DNA from 3 places in the Micromonospora sp. NPDC049257 genome. Region 1 is predicted to be linked to each of the others. Evidence: riboswitches for the same ligand, from Rfam matches in the RefSeq annotation. Region 1 holds a riboswitch; each other region holds the start of a gene.
The links. A riboswitch is a leader RNA that binds a small molecule or an ion and turns the genes downstream of it on or off. The one in region 1 is predicted to bind cobalamin.
Positions count from the first base shown of each region.

Region 1 (5,260 bases):
TCGGCCGCAGGGTGAGGTCCATGCCGGGGTCGAGCAGCAGCTGCCGCCCGGCGGTGCGGGGTTCGTCGACGGTGGTCACTGGCACGCCTCGCAGCTCTCGGGGTTCTCCAGGGAACAGGCCAACGCCTCGGCGTCGGCCGCCACGACCGGGGCGACGGTGACGGTGGCCTGCTGGATCCGGGTCGCCGGACGCGACCGCAGGTAGTAGGTGGTCTTCAGCCCGGACTTCCAGGCGTACAGGTACATCGAGGACAACTTGCCGATGGTCGGCGCGCTGAGGAACAGGTTCAGCGACTGCGACTGGTCGATGTACGGCGCCCGCGCGGCGGCCAGGTCGATCAGCGCCCGCTGCGGCAGCTCCCACGCGGTCCGGAACAACTCCCGCACCTCGACGGGCAGGTCGACGATGCCCTGCACCGAACCCTCGGCCCGCTTGATCTGGTCGCGGATCTCCGACGTCCACAGGCCGCGCGCCTTCAGCTCGCGTACCAGATAGGTGTTGATCTGGAGGAACTCCCCGGACATGGTCTCCCGCTTGAACAGGTTGGACACCTGCGGCTCGATGCACTCGTAACAGCCGGCGATCGACGCGATCGTGGCGGTCGGGGCGATCGCCACGAGCAGCGAGTTGCGCAGGCCGTGCGCCGCGATCCGGGTGCGCAGCGCCGCCCACCGCGCGGCCTGGGTGGGCTCGACCCCCCACAGGTCCGGGTGCAGGTCACCCCGGGCCGCCCTGGTCTGCGGGTACGCCGGGTGCGCGCCGAACCGTTCGGCCAGGCCGGCCGAGGTCTCCAGGGCGGTCAGGAAGATCTCCTCCTGGACCCGGGTGGACAACTCCCGGGCCCCGGCCGAGTCGAACGGCAGCCGCAGCGCGAACAACGCGTCCTGCAAACCCATCAGCCCCAGCCCGACGGGCCGCCAGCGCGGGTTCGACGCCGCCGCCTGCTCGGCCGGGTAGTAGTTGATGTCGATCACCCGGTCCAGGAACACCACCGCCGTCCGGACCGTTGCGCGCAGCTTGTCCCAGTCGACGCCGTCGCCGGTGAGGTGCGCGCCGAGGTTGACCGAGCCGAGGTTGCACACCGCCGTCTCGGTGTCGCTGTTGACCTCCAGGATCTCGGTGCACAGGTTGGACAGGTGGATCGTGTTGCCCGGCACGCCGGTCTGGTTGGACAGCCGGTTCGACGGGTCCTTGAACGTCATCCACCCGTTGCCGGTCTGCGCCAGGGTGCGCATCATCCGCCCGTACAGGTCCCGGGCCTTCACCGTGCGGACCGCCTTCTTCTCCGCGACCCGGTACGCGGCGTCGAACTCCTCGCCGTACAGGTCGGGCAGCTCGGGGGCGTCCGACGGGTCGATCAGCGACCAGTCGCCGTCGGCCTCGACCCGGCGCATGAACTCGTCGGGGATCCAGTTGGCGAGGTTGAGATTGTGGGTACGCCGGGCCTCCTCACCGGTGTTGTCCCGCAACTCCAGGAACTCCTCGACGTCCGGGTGCCAGGGTTCCAGGTAGACGCAGGCGGCGCCCTTGCGCCGGCCGCCCTGGTTGACCGCCGCCACCCCGGCGTCGAGGGTCTTCAGGAACGGCACGATCCCGTTGGACCGGCCGTTGGTGCCCCGGATCAGCGCGCCCCGGCCCCGCACCCGCGTGAAGGAGATGCCGATGCCGCCGGAGAACTTCGACAGCTTCGCCACCTGGTGGTAGCGCTCGTAGATCGAGTCCAGCTCGTCGCGCGGCGAGTCGACCAGGAAACACGACGACATCTGGGTGTGCCGGGTGCCCGAGTTGAACAACGTCGGGGAGCTCGGCAGGTAGGCAAGCGACGACATCAGCCGGTAGAACCCGACCGCCTCGTCGGGCGTGGTGGACAGCCCGCAGGCCACCCGCAGCAGCCAGAACTGCGGGGTCTCCACCACCAGCCGCGACTGTGGGTGCCGCAGCAGGTAGCGGTCGGCCACCGTCCGCAGCCCGAAATACTCGAACCGCAGGTCACCGGCCGGGTCGACGGCGTCGTCGAGCTGCCGGGCGTGCCGGGCCACGAATGCCGCCGTGTCGTCGGCGATCAGGCCGAGGCCGTGGGCGTACCGGATGGACTGGCTGAAGCTCTCCACCGCCTGCCCGCGGACCTCCTCGTCCACGTACGCGGCCAGCAGCCGGGCCGCCAGCCGGGAGTACTGCGGCTCCGTGCCGATCAGCTCCGCCGCCGTCTGGATCGACAGCTTGTCCAGCTCGGCCGTGGTCGCCCCGTCGTAGAGGCCGCTGATCGTCCTGGTGGCCACCCGCAGCGGATCGACCTCGTCCAGGTCGGTGGCCCACCGGGCGACGGCCGTGACGATCCGGTTGACGTCGACCGGCTCGGTGTCGCCGTCGCGCTTGCGTACCCGCATCGCCGGCCGGCGTGACTCCGCGCCGTCGACCTCGGACGGTGGGCGCTCCGCTACGTTCGTCATGACCTCTCCTCGCTGTCACCGATGGCCATCGGACGCGGGAGAACGCCAACGGGCACGGCACGACGGCCGGCCCGGGTGCTGGCGTCGGTCGTCCCGCGCGACCTCCGACCGCCGCGCGCAGCAGCGCACGGCGCACTGGCAGGTCTTCGGACTCGCGGGCGTGACCGGGGTCGCCGGTCGCCTACTGGCCGTCGCTTCCCAGACCTGGCGGTCCAGTGCTCGATGACGGCGGTCGTTCCCACTTACCGCTGCGGGGCAGTCCCGGATTTCCACCGGGTTCCCTGTTGCCTCGACCGGACCACCGGGCCCGGTCGAACCAGCTGCGTGGCACACCATATATGGCGTGGATGGGGGAGAGGCAACACTAGATGTCGCGTCGGCGTGTCAGATAACTCTCCTCCGACCGGTCGGTGGCCCGCAGTGACGCCAGCAGCCGCAGGGCGTCCGCGTCGGCGCTGCCGGGCTCGGCGGTGAAGACCAGCAGGACCGGGCCGGGGTTGCCGGGCAGCGGGTAGGTGTCCCAGTCCAGGACGATGTCACCGACCCCGGGGACCTGGAAGGTCTTGGTGCCGCTGACCGACCCGCGCACGTCGTGCCGCGACCACAGCCGCCGGAACTCGGCGCTGCGGATGCTCAGCTCACCGACGATCGCGGTGGCCCGGGGATGGGTGGGGTCGGTGGCGACGGCGGCACGCATCATGCCGATGTAGTCCAGTGCCTGCTGCTCCCAGGACGCGCAGCGCCGCACCGGGGACGCCGCCTCGTCGAACATCAGCAGCAGCATGTTGAGCCGGCCCGGCGGGAGGTCCGCCGGATCGCCGAGCAGCGCCACCGCCCACCGGTTCCAGGCGAGCAGGTCCAGGTGGCGGCCGAGCACCACCGCCGGGGTGTCCAGCACCCGCAGCAGCCGTCGGGTGCTCTCCGGCACCCGCTCCGGGCCGTGGTCCACCCGGGCCGGTACCGGCCGGCGGGCGGCGCGGGCCAGGGTGAACAGGTGCCGGCGTTCCTCGTCGTCGAGGGCGAGCGCGGCGGCGAGCGCGTCCAGCACGTGGTCGGACGGGCGGACCTCCCGGCCCTGCTCCATCCGCTGGTAGTAGTCGGTGCTCAACCCGGCCAGCAGCGCCAGCTCCTCGCGGCGCAGCCCGGTGACCCGGCGTCGCCCGCCCGGCTCCAGGCCGACGTCGCGGGGGTGCAGCCGGCCGCGTCGGGCGCGCAGGAAGTCACCGAGTTCGCGGGCGTACGGATGGGTCATGGGGCCAGTGTGACGCGGCCCGGACCGGGGTGGGTAGGACTGCGGGACCTAGGCGACCGGGGACGACCGAGCCCGGCCGGGTGGCCCCTAACGTCGGCGTCCCCACCCCGACCGCTCAGGAGCAGCAGATGACCTGGACCGCCGACCACATCCCCGACCAGCACGGCCGTACCGCCGTGGTGACCGGCGCGAACTCGGGCCTCGGCCTGGTCACCGCCACCGCGCTGGCCCACCGTGGTGCGCACGTCGTGCTCGCCGTCCGCGACACCGCCGCCGGCCGGCAGGCCGGCAGGCGCATCGGCGGGAACGTCGAGGTACGTGAGCTGGACCTCGCCTCCCTCGCCTCGGTCCGGGCGTTCGCGGCGGGACTGGCCGCCGCCCATCCGAGGATCGACCTGCTGGTCAACAACGCCGGTGCGGTGCTGCTCGGCCCGCGCCGCACCAGTGTCGACGGCCACGAGCTGCACCTCGCCACCAACCTGCTGGGCCACTTCGCGCTGACCGGTCTGCTGCTGGACAACCTGGCCGCCGCGCGGGCGGCCCGGGTGGTCCACCTCAGCTCGATCACCCACCGCAACGCACACCTGGACTTCGCCGACCTGATGGGCGAGCGCGGCTACCGGGGCGCCGCCGCGTACGGCCGGTCCAAGCTCGCCACCACCGTCTTCGGCGTCGAGCTGGACCGGCGGCTGCGCGCCGCCGGAGCACCGGTGCTCAGCGTGCTGGCCCATCCCGGTGTCACCCGCACCAACCTGACCCCCCGGGCCATGGCCCACCGGGGCCGGCGTGGCCGGGTGGTCGCCTGGCTCGGCCTGCTGGCCACCCAGCCGGTGGAGTGGGGTGCGCTGCCCCAGCTGCGCGCCGCCACCGACCCGGCGGTCCGGGGCGGCCAGTTCTTCGGCCCGGCCCGGCTCTTCCAGACCTGGGGTCCGGTCACCGAGGTGCGGGCCAGCCCGGAGGCCACCGATCCCGCTGTCGGCCGGCGGCTGTGGACGGCGGCCGAGGAACTGACCGGCGTGAGCTATCTCTGACGCAGGGTCGCACTAGCATGGCTGCGGTCGGTGACGGTGGCGGAGACGAGGCGACATGGGATGGCTCGGGCGGGTGCTGGGCGGCGGGGGCCGGCAGGTCCAGGAGGATCCGGTCCGGCAGGCGGCGCTGTCGGCCGAGGTGCGGCAGCGGTACGGCACCCACGTGGCCGTCGCGCCGGCCGACCAGGTGGCGGGGATCGTCGGCCTGCTCGACGACGGTGACGGCCTGGCGGTGGCGGCCAGGATCGTCGGCGAGTTCGCCGACGCGGCCCACGCGGACCTGTCGGCCCAGACGGCGGAGCTGTACCGGCGCACCGGTCACCGGTTCCCGGTGGACCGGCGCAACTACCGGCCACTGTGGCGGGCGGCCGGTGGCCGGCTGCACTGGCCGCTGTTCGCGCTGCCGGGCGGCCTGCACCCGTACGTGCACGTCGCCGCCGCCGCCACGGTCGTCGGGACGAGGGCGACGCAGTTCGTCCGGGCGACCGACCCGCATCCGCTGCTCGCCCGCCTGTTCGAGGTGCTC
Region 1 covers NZ_JBFAQU010000009.1:76,358-81,617, reverse strand. Annotated here, with positions in the region: gene AB0K25_RS16130 (ribonucleotide-diphosphate reductase subunit beta) at 1-22, opposite strand, end outside; gene AB0K25_RS16125 (ribonucleoside-diphosphate reductase subunit alpha) at 76-2,451, opposite strand; cobalamin riboswitch at 2,571-2,787, opposite strand; gene AB0K25_RS16120 (helix-turn-helix transcriptional regulator) at 2,816-3,703, opposite strand; gene AB0K25_RS16115 (oxidoreductase) at 3,832-4,734, shown strand; gene AB0K25_RS16110 (hypothetical protein) at 4,790-5,260, shown strand, end outside.

Region 2 (5,260 bases), on a different contig from region 1:
GACCAGAGTATGACCGACGGTAACATTAGCGATGGGGTGCGTCAATACGTATTGATGGCCGGCCGGGAGTTCGCCGGCGGGGTTGCGGCTGATTTGAGCTGGTCCGTATGGCTCATGGTCAGGTGTCCGTAGCGCTGTCCATCATGGTGAACCGTCCCGGTTTCGGCGCAGTCGGCGGTCACTGCGCGTGGCGGACGCCCGGAGGGCGGTGCACCACCAGGATCCCGCCGGGGAACGGGGGCGGACCTGGCCGACCGGACAGCCCCGCAACGTCACGCCGACGCGCCGTCCGGCGTGGTGGCCGGACCGTCCCGCGGGTGCCGACCCCCTCACCACGGGCGGCAGCCGGCAATCACGGCGTCGCGTTCCCCGCCCGACGCCGGCACCACCCACGGCGCACGTGAGGACAATTCCCTTCCGCATCGTGCGGACACGACCCCAAGTGGTGACCGGCGACAGCTTCCCGAGCGAACACACATTCAGCCACGACACCATTTTCACCCTCGGGGGAAATTGGCAGGTCCTTCGCGGCTGCCGCGTACGCCGGACTGCTAGCCTGCCGATCAGCGGAAACGCCCGTCGACCCAGCGCGAAGGGAGCATCCCAGTCGTGACGACAATTCGCATTCTTGGCCGCGCCGCACCATGGAGGACACTGTTCCTCGCCATTGCCGTCGCGGTGGCCCAACTGCCGGCACCCGTCGCCGGTGCCGCCGCCAGGGGCGACCGACCCGCCCTCCGTTGGCGGGCCGACGACGCGCTGTCGAGTTCCCGCTTCGCGCTGGCGGCGGCCACGGCGCCGGACGGGTCGATCTTCGCGATCGGGGGTGCCGACGCGGCTTCGGTCACCACGGTGGTGGAGGTCTACACGCCTCGGACGCGGCGGTGGAGGGCCGGTCCGTCGCTGCCCCGGCCCCGGTACCGCCATGCGGCGGCCACCGGCGGGGACGGGCGCGTCTACGCGATCGGTGGCAGCTCTCCCGGTGCCGAGGGAGCGTTCCTCAGCTCCGTGCTCGCCCTGACGCCGGGCGACGACCACTGGGTGCCCGTCGCGTCGATGCCCAGCGGACGGCAACTGCTCGCCGCGACGGCCGGCACCGACGGCCGGGTCTACGCCGTCGGCGGGGACCGTCGCGGCTCGCTGTCCACCCTGGAGGTCTACGAGCCGACGGTGGACCGGTGGACCACCGCGGCGTCGATGCCCACGCCGCGCTACGAGATGGGGGTGACCGGCGGACCAGACGGGCGGATCTACGCGATCGGCGGCTGCGGGGACGGCGTCCTGAACGTCCTCGACGTCGTCGAGGCGTACTCGCCCACCACCGACACCTGGGCGACTCTCGCGCCGCTTCCCAGCCGGCGGTGTCTGGTCGACGCCACGACCGGCCCGGACGGCCGGATCTATGCGACCAGGTGGCTGTGAACTGGTCACCGACCCTTCGGGAAGACCGGTCGACTGCGTGGACACCACCCGGGTGGACGCGTACTCACCCGACACCGGCACCTGGGCGACGGTCACCGGCACCACCACCGCCCATCGTGAAGGCGCGGCGGTCACCAGCGGCAGGAGGATCTTCGCGATCGGTGGGCACACCGCCGGGGTGGAGTCCGCGCGGGTGACCGCCCGCCGCCCGCCGGGGGCGTGACCGGCCTGCGTCACCGGCACGGGTTAGCATCGGCGGCGGCATGATCGTGCGAGGTGCCCCGCGGGTGCGGGGAGAATCGGGAAGCCGGTGTGATTCCGGCACGGGCCCGCCGCGGTGACCGGGGAGCGACCGTCCAGGCGCGAGGAGCGCAGCCACTGGCCGTACGGCTGGGAAGGCGGACGGGTTGGCGTCGATCCGGGAGTCCGAAGACCGGCCTCGCGTCGACCGCCCGCCCGTCCGGGGTGGGCCGAGCGCAGCGGGAGCCTGCCTGTGGAACTCTACGACGCCATCCACCGCCGCCGGGACGTCCGGGCCCAGTTCACCGGGGAACCGGTGCCGGACGGCGCCCTGCACCGGATCCTGGACGCCGCGCACGCCGCACCCAGCGTCGGCTACTCACAGCCGTGGGACTTCGTCCTGGTCCGGGACCCTGCCATCCGTCGTCGGTTCCACCGGCACGTGCAGGCCGAGCGGGCGACGTTCGCCGCCACCCTGGACGGCGCGGCGGCCGAACGGTTCGCGGGCATCAAGATCGACGGGGTGTTGGAGTCGACGCTGTCGGTCGTCGTCACGTACGACCCGCAGCGTGGGGGCCCGGCCGTGCTCGGGCGGCACGCCATCGCCGACGCCGGTCTCTACTCGGTCTGCCTGGCCATCCAGAATCTCTGGCTCGCCGCCACCGCCGAAGGGCTGGGCGTCGGGTGGGTCTCCTTCTACCGGGAGTCGTTCCTGGCCGGGCTGCTGGGCGCACCGGCCGGCATCCGGCCGGTGGCCTGGCTCTGCGTCGGGCCGGTCACCCACCTGGAGTCCGTGCCCGACCTGGAACGGCACGGGTGGCGTCGACGCCGACCTCTCGCCGAGGCGATCCACCACGACCGTTGGTTGCACAGCTGAATCCCCATTTTCCATTGTGGATGACAGCGCGCCTCGTCGCTGCAACACTGTTTTCGGTCGATCCCCCGCCGACTTCCTGAGTGCCCACTGATGGATTTTGACAGCGATGGGACAGCCATTGGATCTGCACAGGGTAGTAATCAGCCATCCTGAATCCTGCCCGAGACAGGTTGACTTCATTGGTACCGACGACCGGCACGGCGCCGCCGCTGCACCGGCGGCCTTCCCCGCCGGACTTCGCTTCGGGGTTCACCGGTGACGCGAGGCGGTCGTTGTCGCCGCGGGTCACGGCGACCGGTGGCAGCTCACGGAGAAACCAGCCCCGAGCGCCCGCCTGACTGCGGTCGGATGTCCCCCGGGCCGACGAACACAGCCTCGACGAGCGCGCTGAGTACGCCGACTCATGCCTGGTCGGGTCGGACCGTCCACGCTGAACCGCGTGACTTCTGAGGCGGCCGGTGCACGTCGGTGGGGTGGCCCGATCGTGGGGCTCCTGGTCCTGGTCTGGATCGGCGGGCTGATCGCGGCAGCCGTGTGGTGGCTGAGCATCGGCTTGGCGCAGTGGAACGCCAACTACGACGGCCGGCCCGACGAACTGGTGGGCCTCGGACGCCAGGCGAGCCTGGCCCTACTGGTCGCCGCGTTGGTGGCGATCGCCGGCCCGGCAGTCATCGCGCTCGTCGCGTACCGGCTGCGGCTGGTCCGAACCGCGATCGTCTTCCTGGTGCTGACCGTCGTGATCGCCGTGCCCGCCCTACCGTTCGCCGCATCCGTCGGGCGGGGTCTCACTCCGGTGCCGGCAGACACGACGCCCGGCCCGCCAGGGCACTGCGTGGAACTCAGCGGCGGCGACAACCGCTGCCCGGGCGGCTGACGGGAGCGGGAGCAGCAGGGTGTGCCGGGATGACCGGGCAGGCGGCCCACCCGGAAACGACGGAAGGACCGGGGTGGTGCTGGCTTCCATCCGTCGAGGTGCCGGCCTGGCGTCGACCTGTCGGGATTACGCGGGTCTCGACCATCACCCCGTGACAGGATCCGCCCGCCCTCCTTGCCTACTGGTCGTGACGGGCCTTGACCGCAGCCGTACGCAGCGCATCGATCGCACCCATGTTCAGCTCGGCCCAGCGTTTGAGCTCGCGCAACGGACCGACGAGCGTGTCGCCGAGCGCTGTCAACGAGTAGTGCACGGCGGGCGGACTCGTGGGTTCCACCCGGCGGCGGGCGAGGCCGTCGCCTTCGAGTTGACGCAGGGTGTGGGTGAGCATCTTCTGGGACACACCCGGCATGCGGCGGCGCAGCGCGGCACGAGCCGGACGACGTTCGTCGGTGGCGTCGCCGGGTTCGCCCACGTCCAGTCCCCCACGCGGATCTCGTTCGCCCTCCCCGAGGCCGACGCCTCCCCCGGGCCGACGTCGATGTTCTTCCTGCTGCCTGGAGTCGGCGAGGTCCTGCGTGTCAACGGCACGGTCACCTCCCAGCGGCGAGCACGGACCACGGTGGTGATCAGGCAGGCGTGGGTCCACTGCGCGCAGGCCATCCTCCGGTCCGGCCTGTGGCAGCCACCCACCCAGCAGACCGCGTCGGCCCCGCAGATCGCCCTCGACGAGCCGCTGGGGGCACCCGGTGTGGCCGAGTTCCTCGCCGCAGCGCCGTTCCTCGCACTGTCGAGCTGGGACACCGAGGGTGGCAGCGACACCAGTCCCCGAGGCGATCGGGGAACGGTGGTCCGGATCCTCGACGGTCGGACGCTCGTGCTCCCGGACCGCAGGGGCAACAAACGCGCCGACACGCTACACAACCTGCTGCAGGATGAGCGGCTCGCCTTCGCCGCGCTCGTGCCCGGCCGCAGCGGGGTGCTGCACGTACGCGGGCGCGGCGTGGTAACCGACGACCCGGCACTGCTACGGACCCTCGCGCTGCGCGGGCTGGCACCGCACGCGGCGCTCGTCATCGACGTCGAACACGCCGAGGTGACCGGCAACGACGCGGTGGCCCGGGCCCGGCTGTGGCATCCCGGCGCACACCTCGACCGCAGTGCCGCGCCGGATCTCACCATGATCGCGTTGGAGCACCTCGCCACGAACTCGGCGGACGCGCCGGGCGGGCCGCCTGCGGCACTGTTCAGGGTCATCGGCGCGATCCCGGGGCTGTCGCGGGCGCTGCGGGTGGTGATGCGCCGCGCCTACCGCTCCGCGCTGCGTAAGGAGGGCTACGCCGACATCGCGGACGGGCGACGGACCGACGGCGACCGGGCCGGAAGTCCGCTGCGGGAGGTGCGCATCGTGGAGATGCGCCGGGAGACGCCGAGCACCGTCACGATCGTCCTCGAAGACGCCGCCGGACGGCCCGACCACTTCGCGTTCCGGCCCGGTCAGTACTTCACGCTCGTCGTCGAGGTCGACGGCCGACCGGTCCGGCGGGCCTATTCGGCCTCGTCCGCGCCGGGGACGACGCGGCTGGAGGTCACCGTCAAGCATGTCGAGGGAGGGCGGCTCTCCAGCCACGTGCACCGGATGCTGCGCGTCGGGGACCTCCTGGGCCTGCACGGCCCGTCCGGGACGTTCCACACCGAGACCGAGCCACCGACCGAAATACTGCTCGTCGCCGCCGGCAGCGGTGTGACGCCGATGATGAGCATGATCCGTACGCGGCTCGCCGACCGGGCCGGCCACGACCGGATCGCGCTGCTCCACAGCAGCCGGTACGCCGACGAGGTCATCT
Region 2 covers NZ_JBFAQU010000013.1:12,986-18,245, forward strand. Annotated here, with positions in the region: gene AB0K25_RS19590 (kelch repeat-containing protein) at 610-1,422, shown strand; gene AB0K25_RS19595 (hypothetical protein) at 1,460-1,645, shown strand; cobalamin riboswitch at 1,680-1,879, shown strand; gene bluB (5,6-dimethylbenzimidazole synthase) at 1,916-2,539, shown strand; gene AB0K25_RS19605 (hypothetical protein) at 2,979-3,413, shown strand; gene AB0K25_RS19610 (helix-turn-helix domain-containing protein) at 3,592-3,804, opposite strand; gene AB0K25_RS19615 (2Fe-2S iron-sulfur cluster-binding protein) at 3,793-5,260, shown strand, end outside.
Region 2: it holds a riboswitch for cobalamin, as region 1 does, so the genes downstream of both, bluB (5,6-dimethylbenzimidazole synthase) here and AB0K25_RS16125 (ribonucleoside-diphosphate reductase subunit alpha) in region 1, are expected to answer to the same signal.

Region 3 (5,260 bases), on a different contig from region 1:
GTTCCGCCACCGGCACCACCTCGACGCCGGTGACCCGCCGCGACCGGTCGTCCCACACCGGCCGGCAGCCGAGCAGGGCCAGCACCTCGGCGATGTCGTCACCCTGGGTACGCATGGCGCTGGTGCCCCACACGGTCAGCCCGACCGACCGCGGGTACTCGCCGGTGTCGGCGAGGTAGCGGGCGAGTAGCGAGTCGGCCAGCGCGACCCCGACGTCCCAGGCGTTGCGGCTGGGGATCGCCTTCGGGTCGACGGAGTAGAAGTTGCGGCCCGTGGGCAGCACGTTGACCAGCCCCCGGGTGGGCGACCCGGACGGACCGGGGGGCACGAACCGGCCGTCGAGCGCGCCGAGGGTGTGGGTGATCTCGTCGGTGGTGCGGTCCAGCCGGGGCACCACCTCGCGGGCGGCGAACCGCAGCACCTCGGCGGCGTCGGGGCAGGACCCACCGGTCACCTCGGTGACCACCTCGTCGACCCGGGCGGGGTCCCAACCGAGGGTCTCCATGCCGAGGACGAGCCGCCGGGCCAGCCCTTCGATCAGGTCCACCGCGTCGGCGGCGGTGACCGACGGCCCGTCGACGACGTCGGTCAGCGCCGCCGGCACCGCCACCCGCGCCCCGGGCTCGGCGAGCAGCGCCTGCTCGTCGAGGTCGTAGCTGGCGGCGAGGGCCTGACGCAGGCCGGGCAGGGCCTGGGCGCCGCCCCACACCTGGGGGGCGCGCAGCACGGCGAGGACGAGGTTCACCCGGGGCTCACCGGTGGGCACCTCGGCCAGGATGTGCAGCCCGTCGCGGATCTGCACGTCCTTGACCTCGCACAGGTAACCGTCGAGGTGCAGCACGAAGTCGTCGAAGTCGTCGGCGTCGGGCATCGCCTCGGTGTGCAGGTCGTGGTGCAGTTCGGCGACGCGCACCAGCTCCCAGATCTGCCCCCGGACCACCGGCACCTTCGCCGGGTCGAGGGCCTGCACGGTGGCGTACTCGTCCAGCAGTTGTTCGAGTTTCGCCAGGTCGCCGTAGGTCTCGGCGCGGGCCATCGGGGGCACCAGGTGGTCGACGACGACGGCGTGCGCCCGCCGCTTGGCCTGGGTGCCCTCGCCGGGGTCGTTGACGATGAACGGGTAGACCAGCGGCAGGTCGCCGAGGACGGCGTCGGGGGCGCAGTCGGCGGCCAGGCCGAGGCCCTTGCCGGGCAGCCATTCCAGGGTGCCGTGTTTGCCGAGGTGCACCACCGCGTCGGCACCGAACCCGCCGTCGGCGACCGGCGCGGCCAACCACCGGTACGCGGCGAGGTAGTGGTGGCTGGGTGGCAGGTCGGGGTCGTGGTAGATGGCGATCGGGTTCTCACCGAAGCCGCGCGGCGGCTGGATCAGCAGGGTGACGTTGCCGAACCGCAGCCCGGCCAGGACGATGTCACCGTCGTCGGTGTAGAGCTGGCCGGGTGGCTCACCCCAGTGTTCCCGCATCCGGTCCCGCAGGTCGGCCGGCACCTGGTCGAACCAGCGCCGGTAGGTCTCCCCCGGCACCCGGGCCTCGGCGGCGGACAACTGTTGCGGGGTGAGCCACTCGACGTCGTGACCACCGGCGGCGATCAGTGCGTGGATCAGGGCGTCCCCGTCGGTGGGCGGGGGCGCGTCACCGAGGTGGTATCCGGCGGCGGCGAGGGCGGCGAGCAGGCGTACCGCCGAGGCGGGGGTGTCCAGGCCGACGGCGTTGCCGACCCGGGAGTGCTTCGTCGGGTAGGAGCTGAGCACGATCGCCAGCCGCCTGTCGGCGGGGGGCAGGTGCCGCAGCCGGGCCTGTCGGACGGCGATCCCGGCGACCCGGGCGGCCCGCTCGGCGTCGGCGGCGTAGACCGACAGCCCGTCGGCGTCGATGCGTTTGAACGAGAACGGCACGGTGACGATCCGGCCGTCGAACTCGGGGATCGCCACCTGCATCGCCGCGTCCAACGGGGACAGTCCGGCGTCGCTGCCGGCCCACTGGTCCCGGGTGCTGGTGAGGCAGAGCGCCTGGATCACCGGCACGTCGAGGGCGGCGAGCGCGCCGACGTCCCAGGCGTCCTCGTCGCCGCCACCGGAGGCGTCGGCGGCGACCGTCCCCCCGGCGGCGAGGACGGTGACGACGAGCGCGTCGCAGCGGGCGAAGAGGTCCAGCGGCCCGGCACCGGGGGTGAGCCCGCGCAGCGATCCGCAGTAGATCGGCAGCGGGTTCCCCCCGGCCGCGTCGACCGCGTCGGCCAGGGTGTGCACGAAGTCGGTGTTGCCGGCCAGCGCGTGCGCCCGGTAGAACACGATGCCCACCGTGGGCCGCCCGTCGCCGTCCGCCCGCCGCCCGTCCGGCCCGGCCGCCGGTTCCGCCGGGTCGATCGGGTCGACCGGGGCGGTCGGGTCGACCGGGGCGGTCGGGGGTCGACGGTCGAGAATGCCGTACGGCGGGGTGGGGGTGGGCGGGTCGAAGCCCTCACCGGTGAGCAGGACCGTGTCGGACAGGAACCGGGCCAGCTGGGCGAGGTTTGCCGCACCCCCCTCGACCAGGTAGGACAGGGCTTCGGTGGCCACCCCGGAGGTCACCGTGGAGGCCGCCATCAGCTCCGCGTCGGGCACCGCCTCGCCGCCGAGCACGATCGTGGGGACGCCGGAGCCGAGCACCGCCGCGAGGCCGTCCGGCCACGCCTGCCGACCACCGAGCAGCCGTACGACGGCCAGGTCGACCCCGTCGAGCAGGGCCGGCACCGCGTCCACGTCGACCCGGGTGGGGTTGGCGAGCCGGTAGTCGGCGGCGCTGGCCCGGGCGGCGAGCAGATCGGTGTCGGCGGTGGACAGCAGCAGGATGCGCACGTTCGGCTCCGGAGAGTGACGTCCGGCTCGACCACAGGGCCGGGCCGAGCGGGGCGGGAGGGACGCCGGTCAGCGGCGGCGGAGGTACGACGCACCCGCCTGCGGCGGGGTACCCGGACCGGCCGTCAGCGGTACGTGGCAGGCCGACCGCCCCGGCGGCGGCCGGCGACGGTGGGAGAGGTGGGAGCACGCGGCGGCGCGGGCTCGACGGTGATGCAGAAATCACCGACCGTGATGGGGTCGGCAGTGACGCTGTGCGTCATCGGGTCCTCCTCGGGTGTCCACGCCCTGGGGTTCTCCGACGGCCGAAGTATCCTGGCTCCCGGATCGACGCTCACCCCCGGCCTTCCAACCGTGCACGCACGGTCGTGACTCACGAGGGGGGATCGCTCCCCGGTGACAGTGGCGGGACCGCGTCGGAATCGCACCGACTTCCTTCACTGCCGTCAGGCCGCGAATGCTGCCATACTCCTCACCCCGAGGTCAACGGTGGCCACCGGCCCCGCGACGGCACCGATCGACCCCTGTGGCGAGGCCGGCAGCCGCCCGCCCCGCGCATCCCACGGGTGGGTCCGGCCCCGCCCGACGGCCGACCCGCAGCCGCCCCGTGCGGCGCACCCGCAGATCCTCCGAGGCGACCCGCAACCCGCCTGAGGGAGGTCCGCCGGCCGCCACCAGCCGGTGCGGAGCCGATCGAGGCACCCATCCCGGGACCGACCGTCCCGGGACCGACCGTCCCGGGACCGACCGTCCCGGGACCGACCGTCCCGGGACCGACCGTCCCGGGACCGACCGTCCCGGGGCCGACCGTCCCTGGCGGTCGGAACACCTCTCTCGCACCCTGTCGAGCTGATGACGTCAACGACTCGGGGTCGGCACGGTCCGACCCGACCGGACGGGCGTCGGGCCGGGCCGTCCCACCCGGGGGGACCGATCCGTCACCGTCATCAGCTCGAAAGGGCCCGCGACGACATACCCACACACCCCTGGCCCGCAGCCGCCGGCGCGGCCAACGGCCGCGCCCACCACCACGGCCGCACCCCACGGCCCGCCCCCACAGACACCCACCCCGCAGACCCCTGGCCACCCTCTACGCAGCGGCTGAGGGGTCAGCGGAGGCGACGCTCGGGGTGGGTCCGGTTCCAGGCCCGCATCCGCTCCGGGTATCCGGTCTTCGCCGCCTCGTAGAGGGGCACCGCGTGCCGGTGGGCCAGCTTCGCCGCCGTACGTGGGGAGCCGGTGCGGCGGCGGATCCACTCCCCGTCGTGCGCGATCGCCACCACTGTGGTGTCGGTGGCGGTCGTCTCGGGTTCGAGATAGAACTCCACCCCCCGGTGGGCGGCCACGAAGTCCGCCAACGCGGTCAGGTCGTCCCGGGTGGCCTCCCGATCGAGCTTGGTCGGGATGCCCTCGTCAGCCCGGGTCCGTCGGCTGAACCAGCCCATCTGCCCGTCCTCTCCTCGGCGTCCCTCCAGTGGAACACCCCTGCCTGGCAGGGCGCTGCGAGCCCGGTGACAACCGGCTGGACGGGGCAGACCTCGACGCCCCCGGGCGTACGCGCCACGCCCGGGACCGTTCAGCCCAGGGCGGCCAGCTCGTCGGGGGTGAGTCGCAGCGCGGCGGCTGCGACGTTCTCGGCGAGGTGGGCCGGGTCACCGGTACCGGGGATGGCCAGCACGTGCGGGCCCTGGTGCAGCGTCCAGGCGAGGCGTACCTGCTGCGGGGTGGCGTCGTGGGCGCGGGCGACGGCGCGTACGGCCGCGTCGTGGTCGGTACGTGCCCCGCCTTCGCGGTTGACGCCGGTCAGGGAGAAGAACGGCACGTAGGCGATCCCCCGGGCACCGCACTCGCGGACCATGGCGTCCTGGTCGCCGCGGTTGTCCAGGGCGTAGTTGTTCTGCACGCAGACCACCGGGGCGATGGTCTGCGCCTCGTCGAGGTGGTCGACGCGGACGTTGGACAGGCCCAGGTGCCGGATCAGACCGGCGTCGCGCAGCTCGGCCAGCGCACCGAAGCGTTCGGCCACGGAGTCCGGCGCGGGCCGCTTGACGATCCGCAGGTTGACCAGGTCGAGGTGGTCGCGGCCGAGCCGACGCAGGTTCTCCTCCACCTGGGCGCGCAGCTGCGCCGGGCTGGCCTCCTCGCGCGTGCCGGTCGTCGGGTCGGCCCGGAAGCCGACCTTGGTGGCGATGACCAGCCCTTCCGGGTACGGGGCGAGGGCGGCACGGATCAGTTCGGTGGCGTACCGGGCGGGGCCGGTGCCGACCTTCAGGGTGCCGCCCGGCGAGACGTAGAACGCGGCGGTGTCGATGTGGTCGACGCCCAGTTCGACGGCCCGGCGCAGGACGCGCAGCGCCCGGTCCCGGTCGGGGTGGGCGGTGAGCCGCATCGAGCCGAAGCCCATCCGGTGCACGGTGCGGT
Region 3 covers NZ_JBFAQU010000012.1:78,883-84,142, forward strand. Annotated here, with positions in the region: gene cobN (cobaltochelatase subunit CobN) at 1-2,839, opposite strand, end outside; cobalamin riboswitch at 3,148-3,277, opposite strand; gene AB0K25_RS18990 (hypothetical protein) at 3,949-4,284, opposite strand; gene AB0K25_RS18995 (aldo/keto reductase) at 4,416-5,260, opposite strand, start outside.
Region 3: it holds a riboswitch for cobalamin, as region 1 does, so the genes downstream of both, cobN (cobaltochelatase subunit CobN) here and AB0K25_RS16125 (ribonucleoside-diphosphate reductase subunit alpha) in region 1, are expected to answer to the same signal.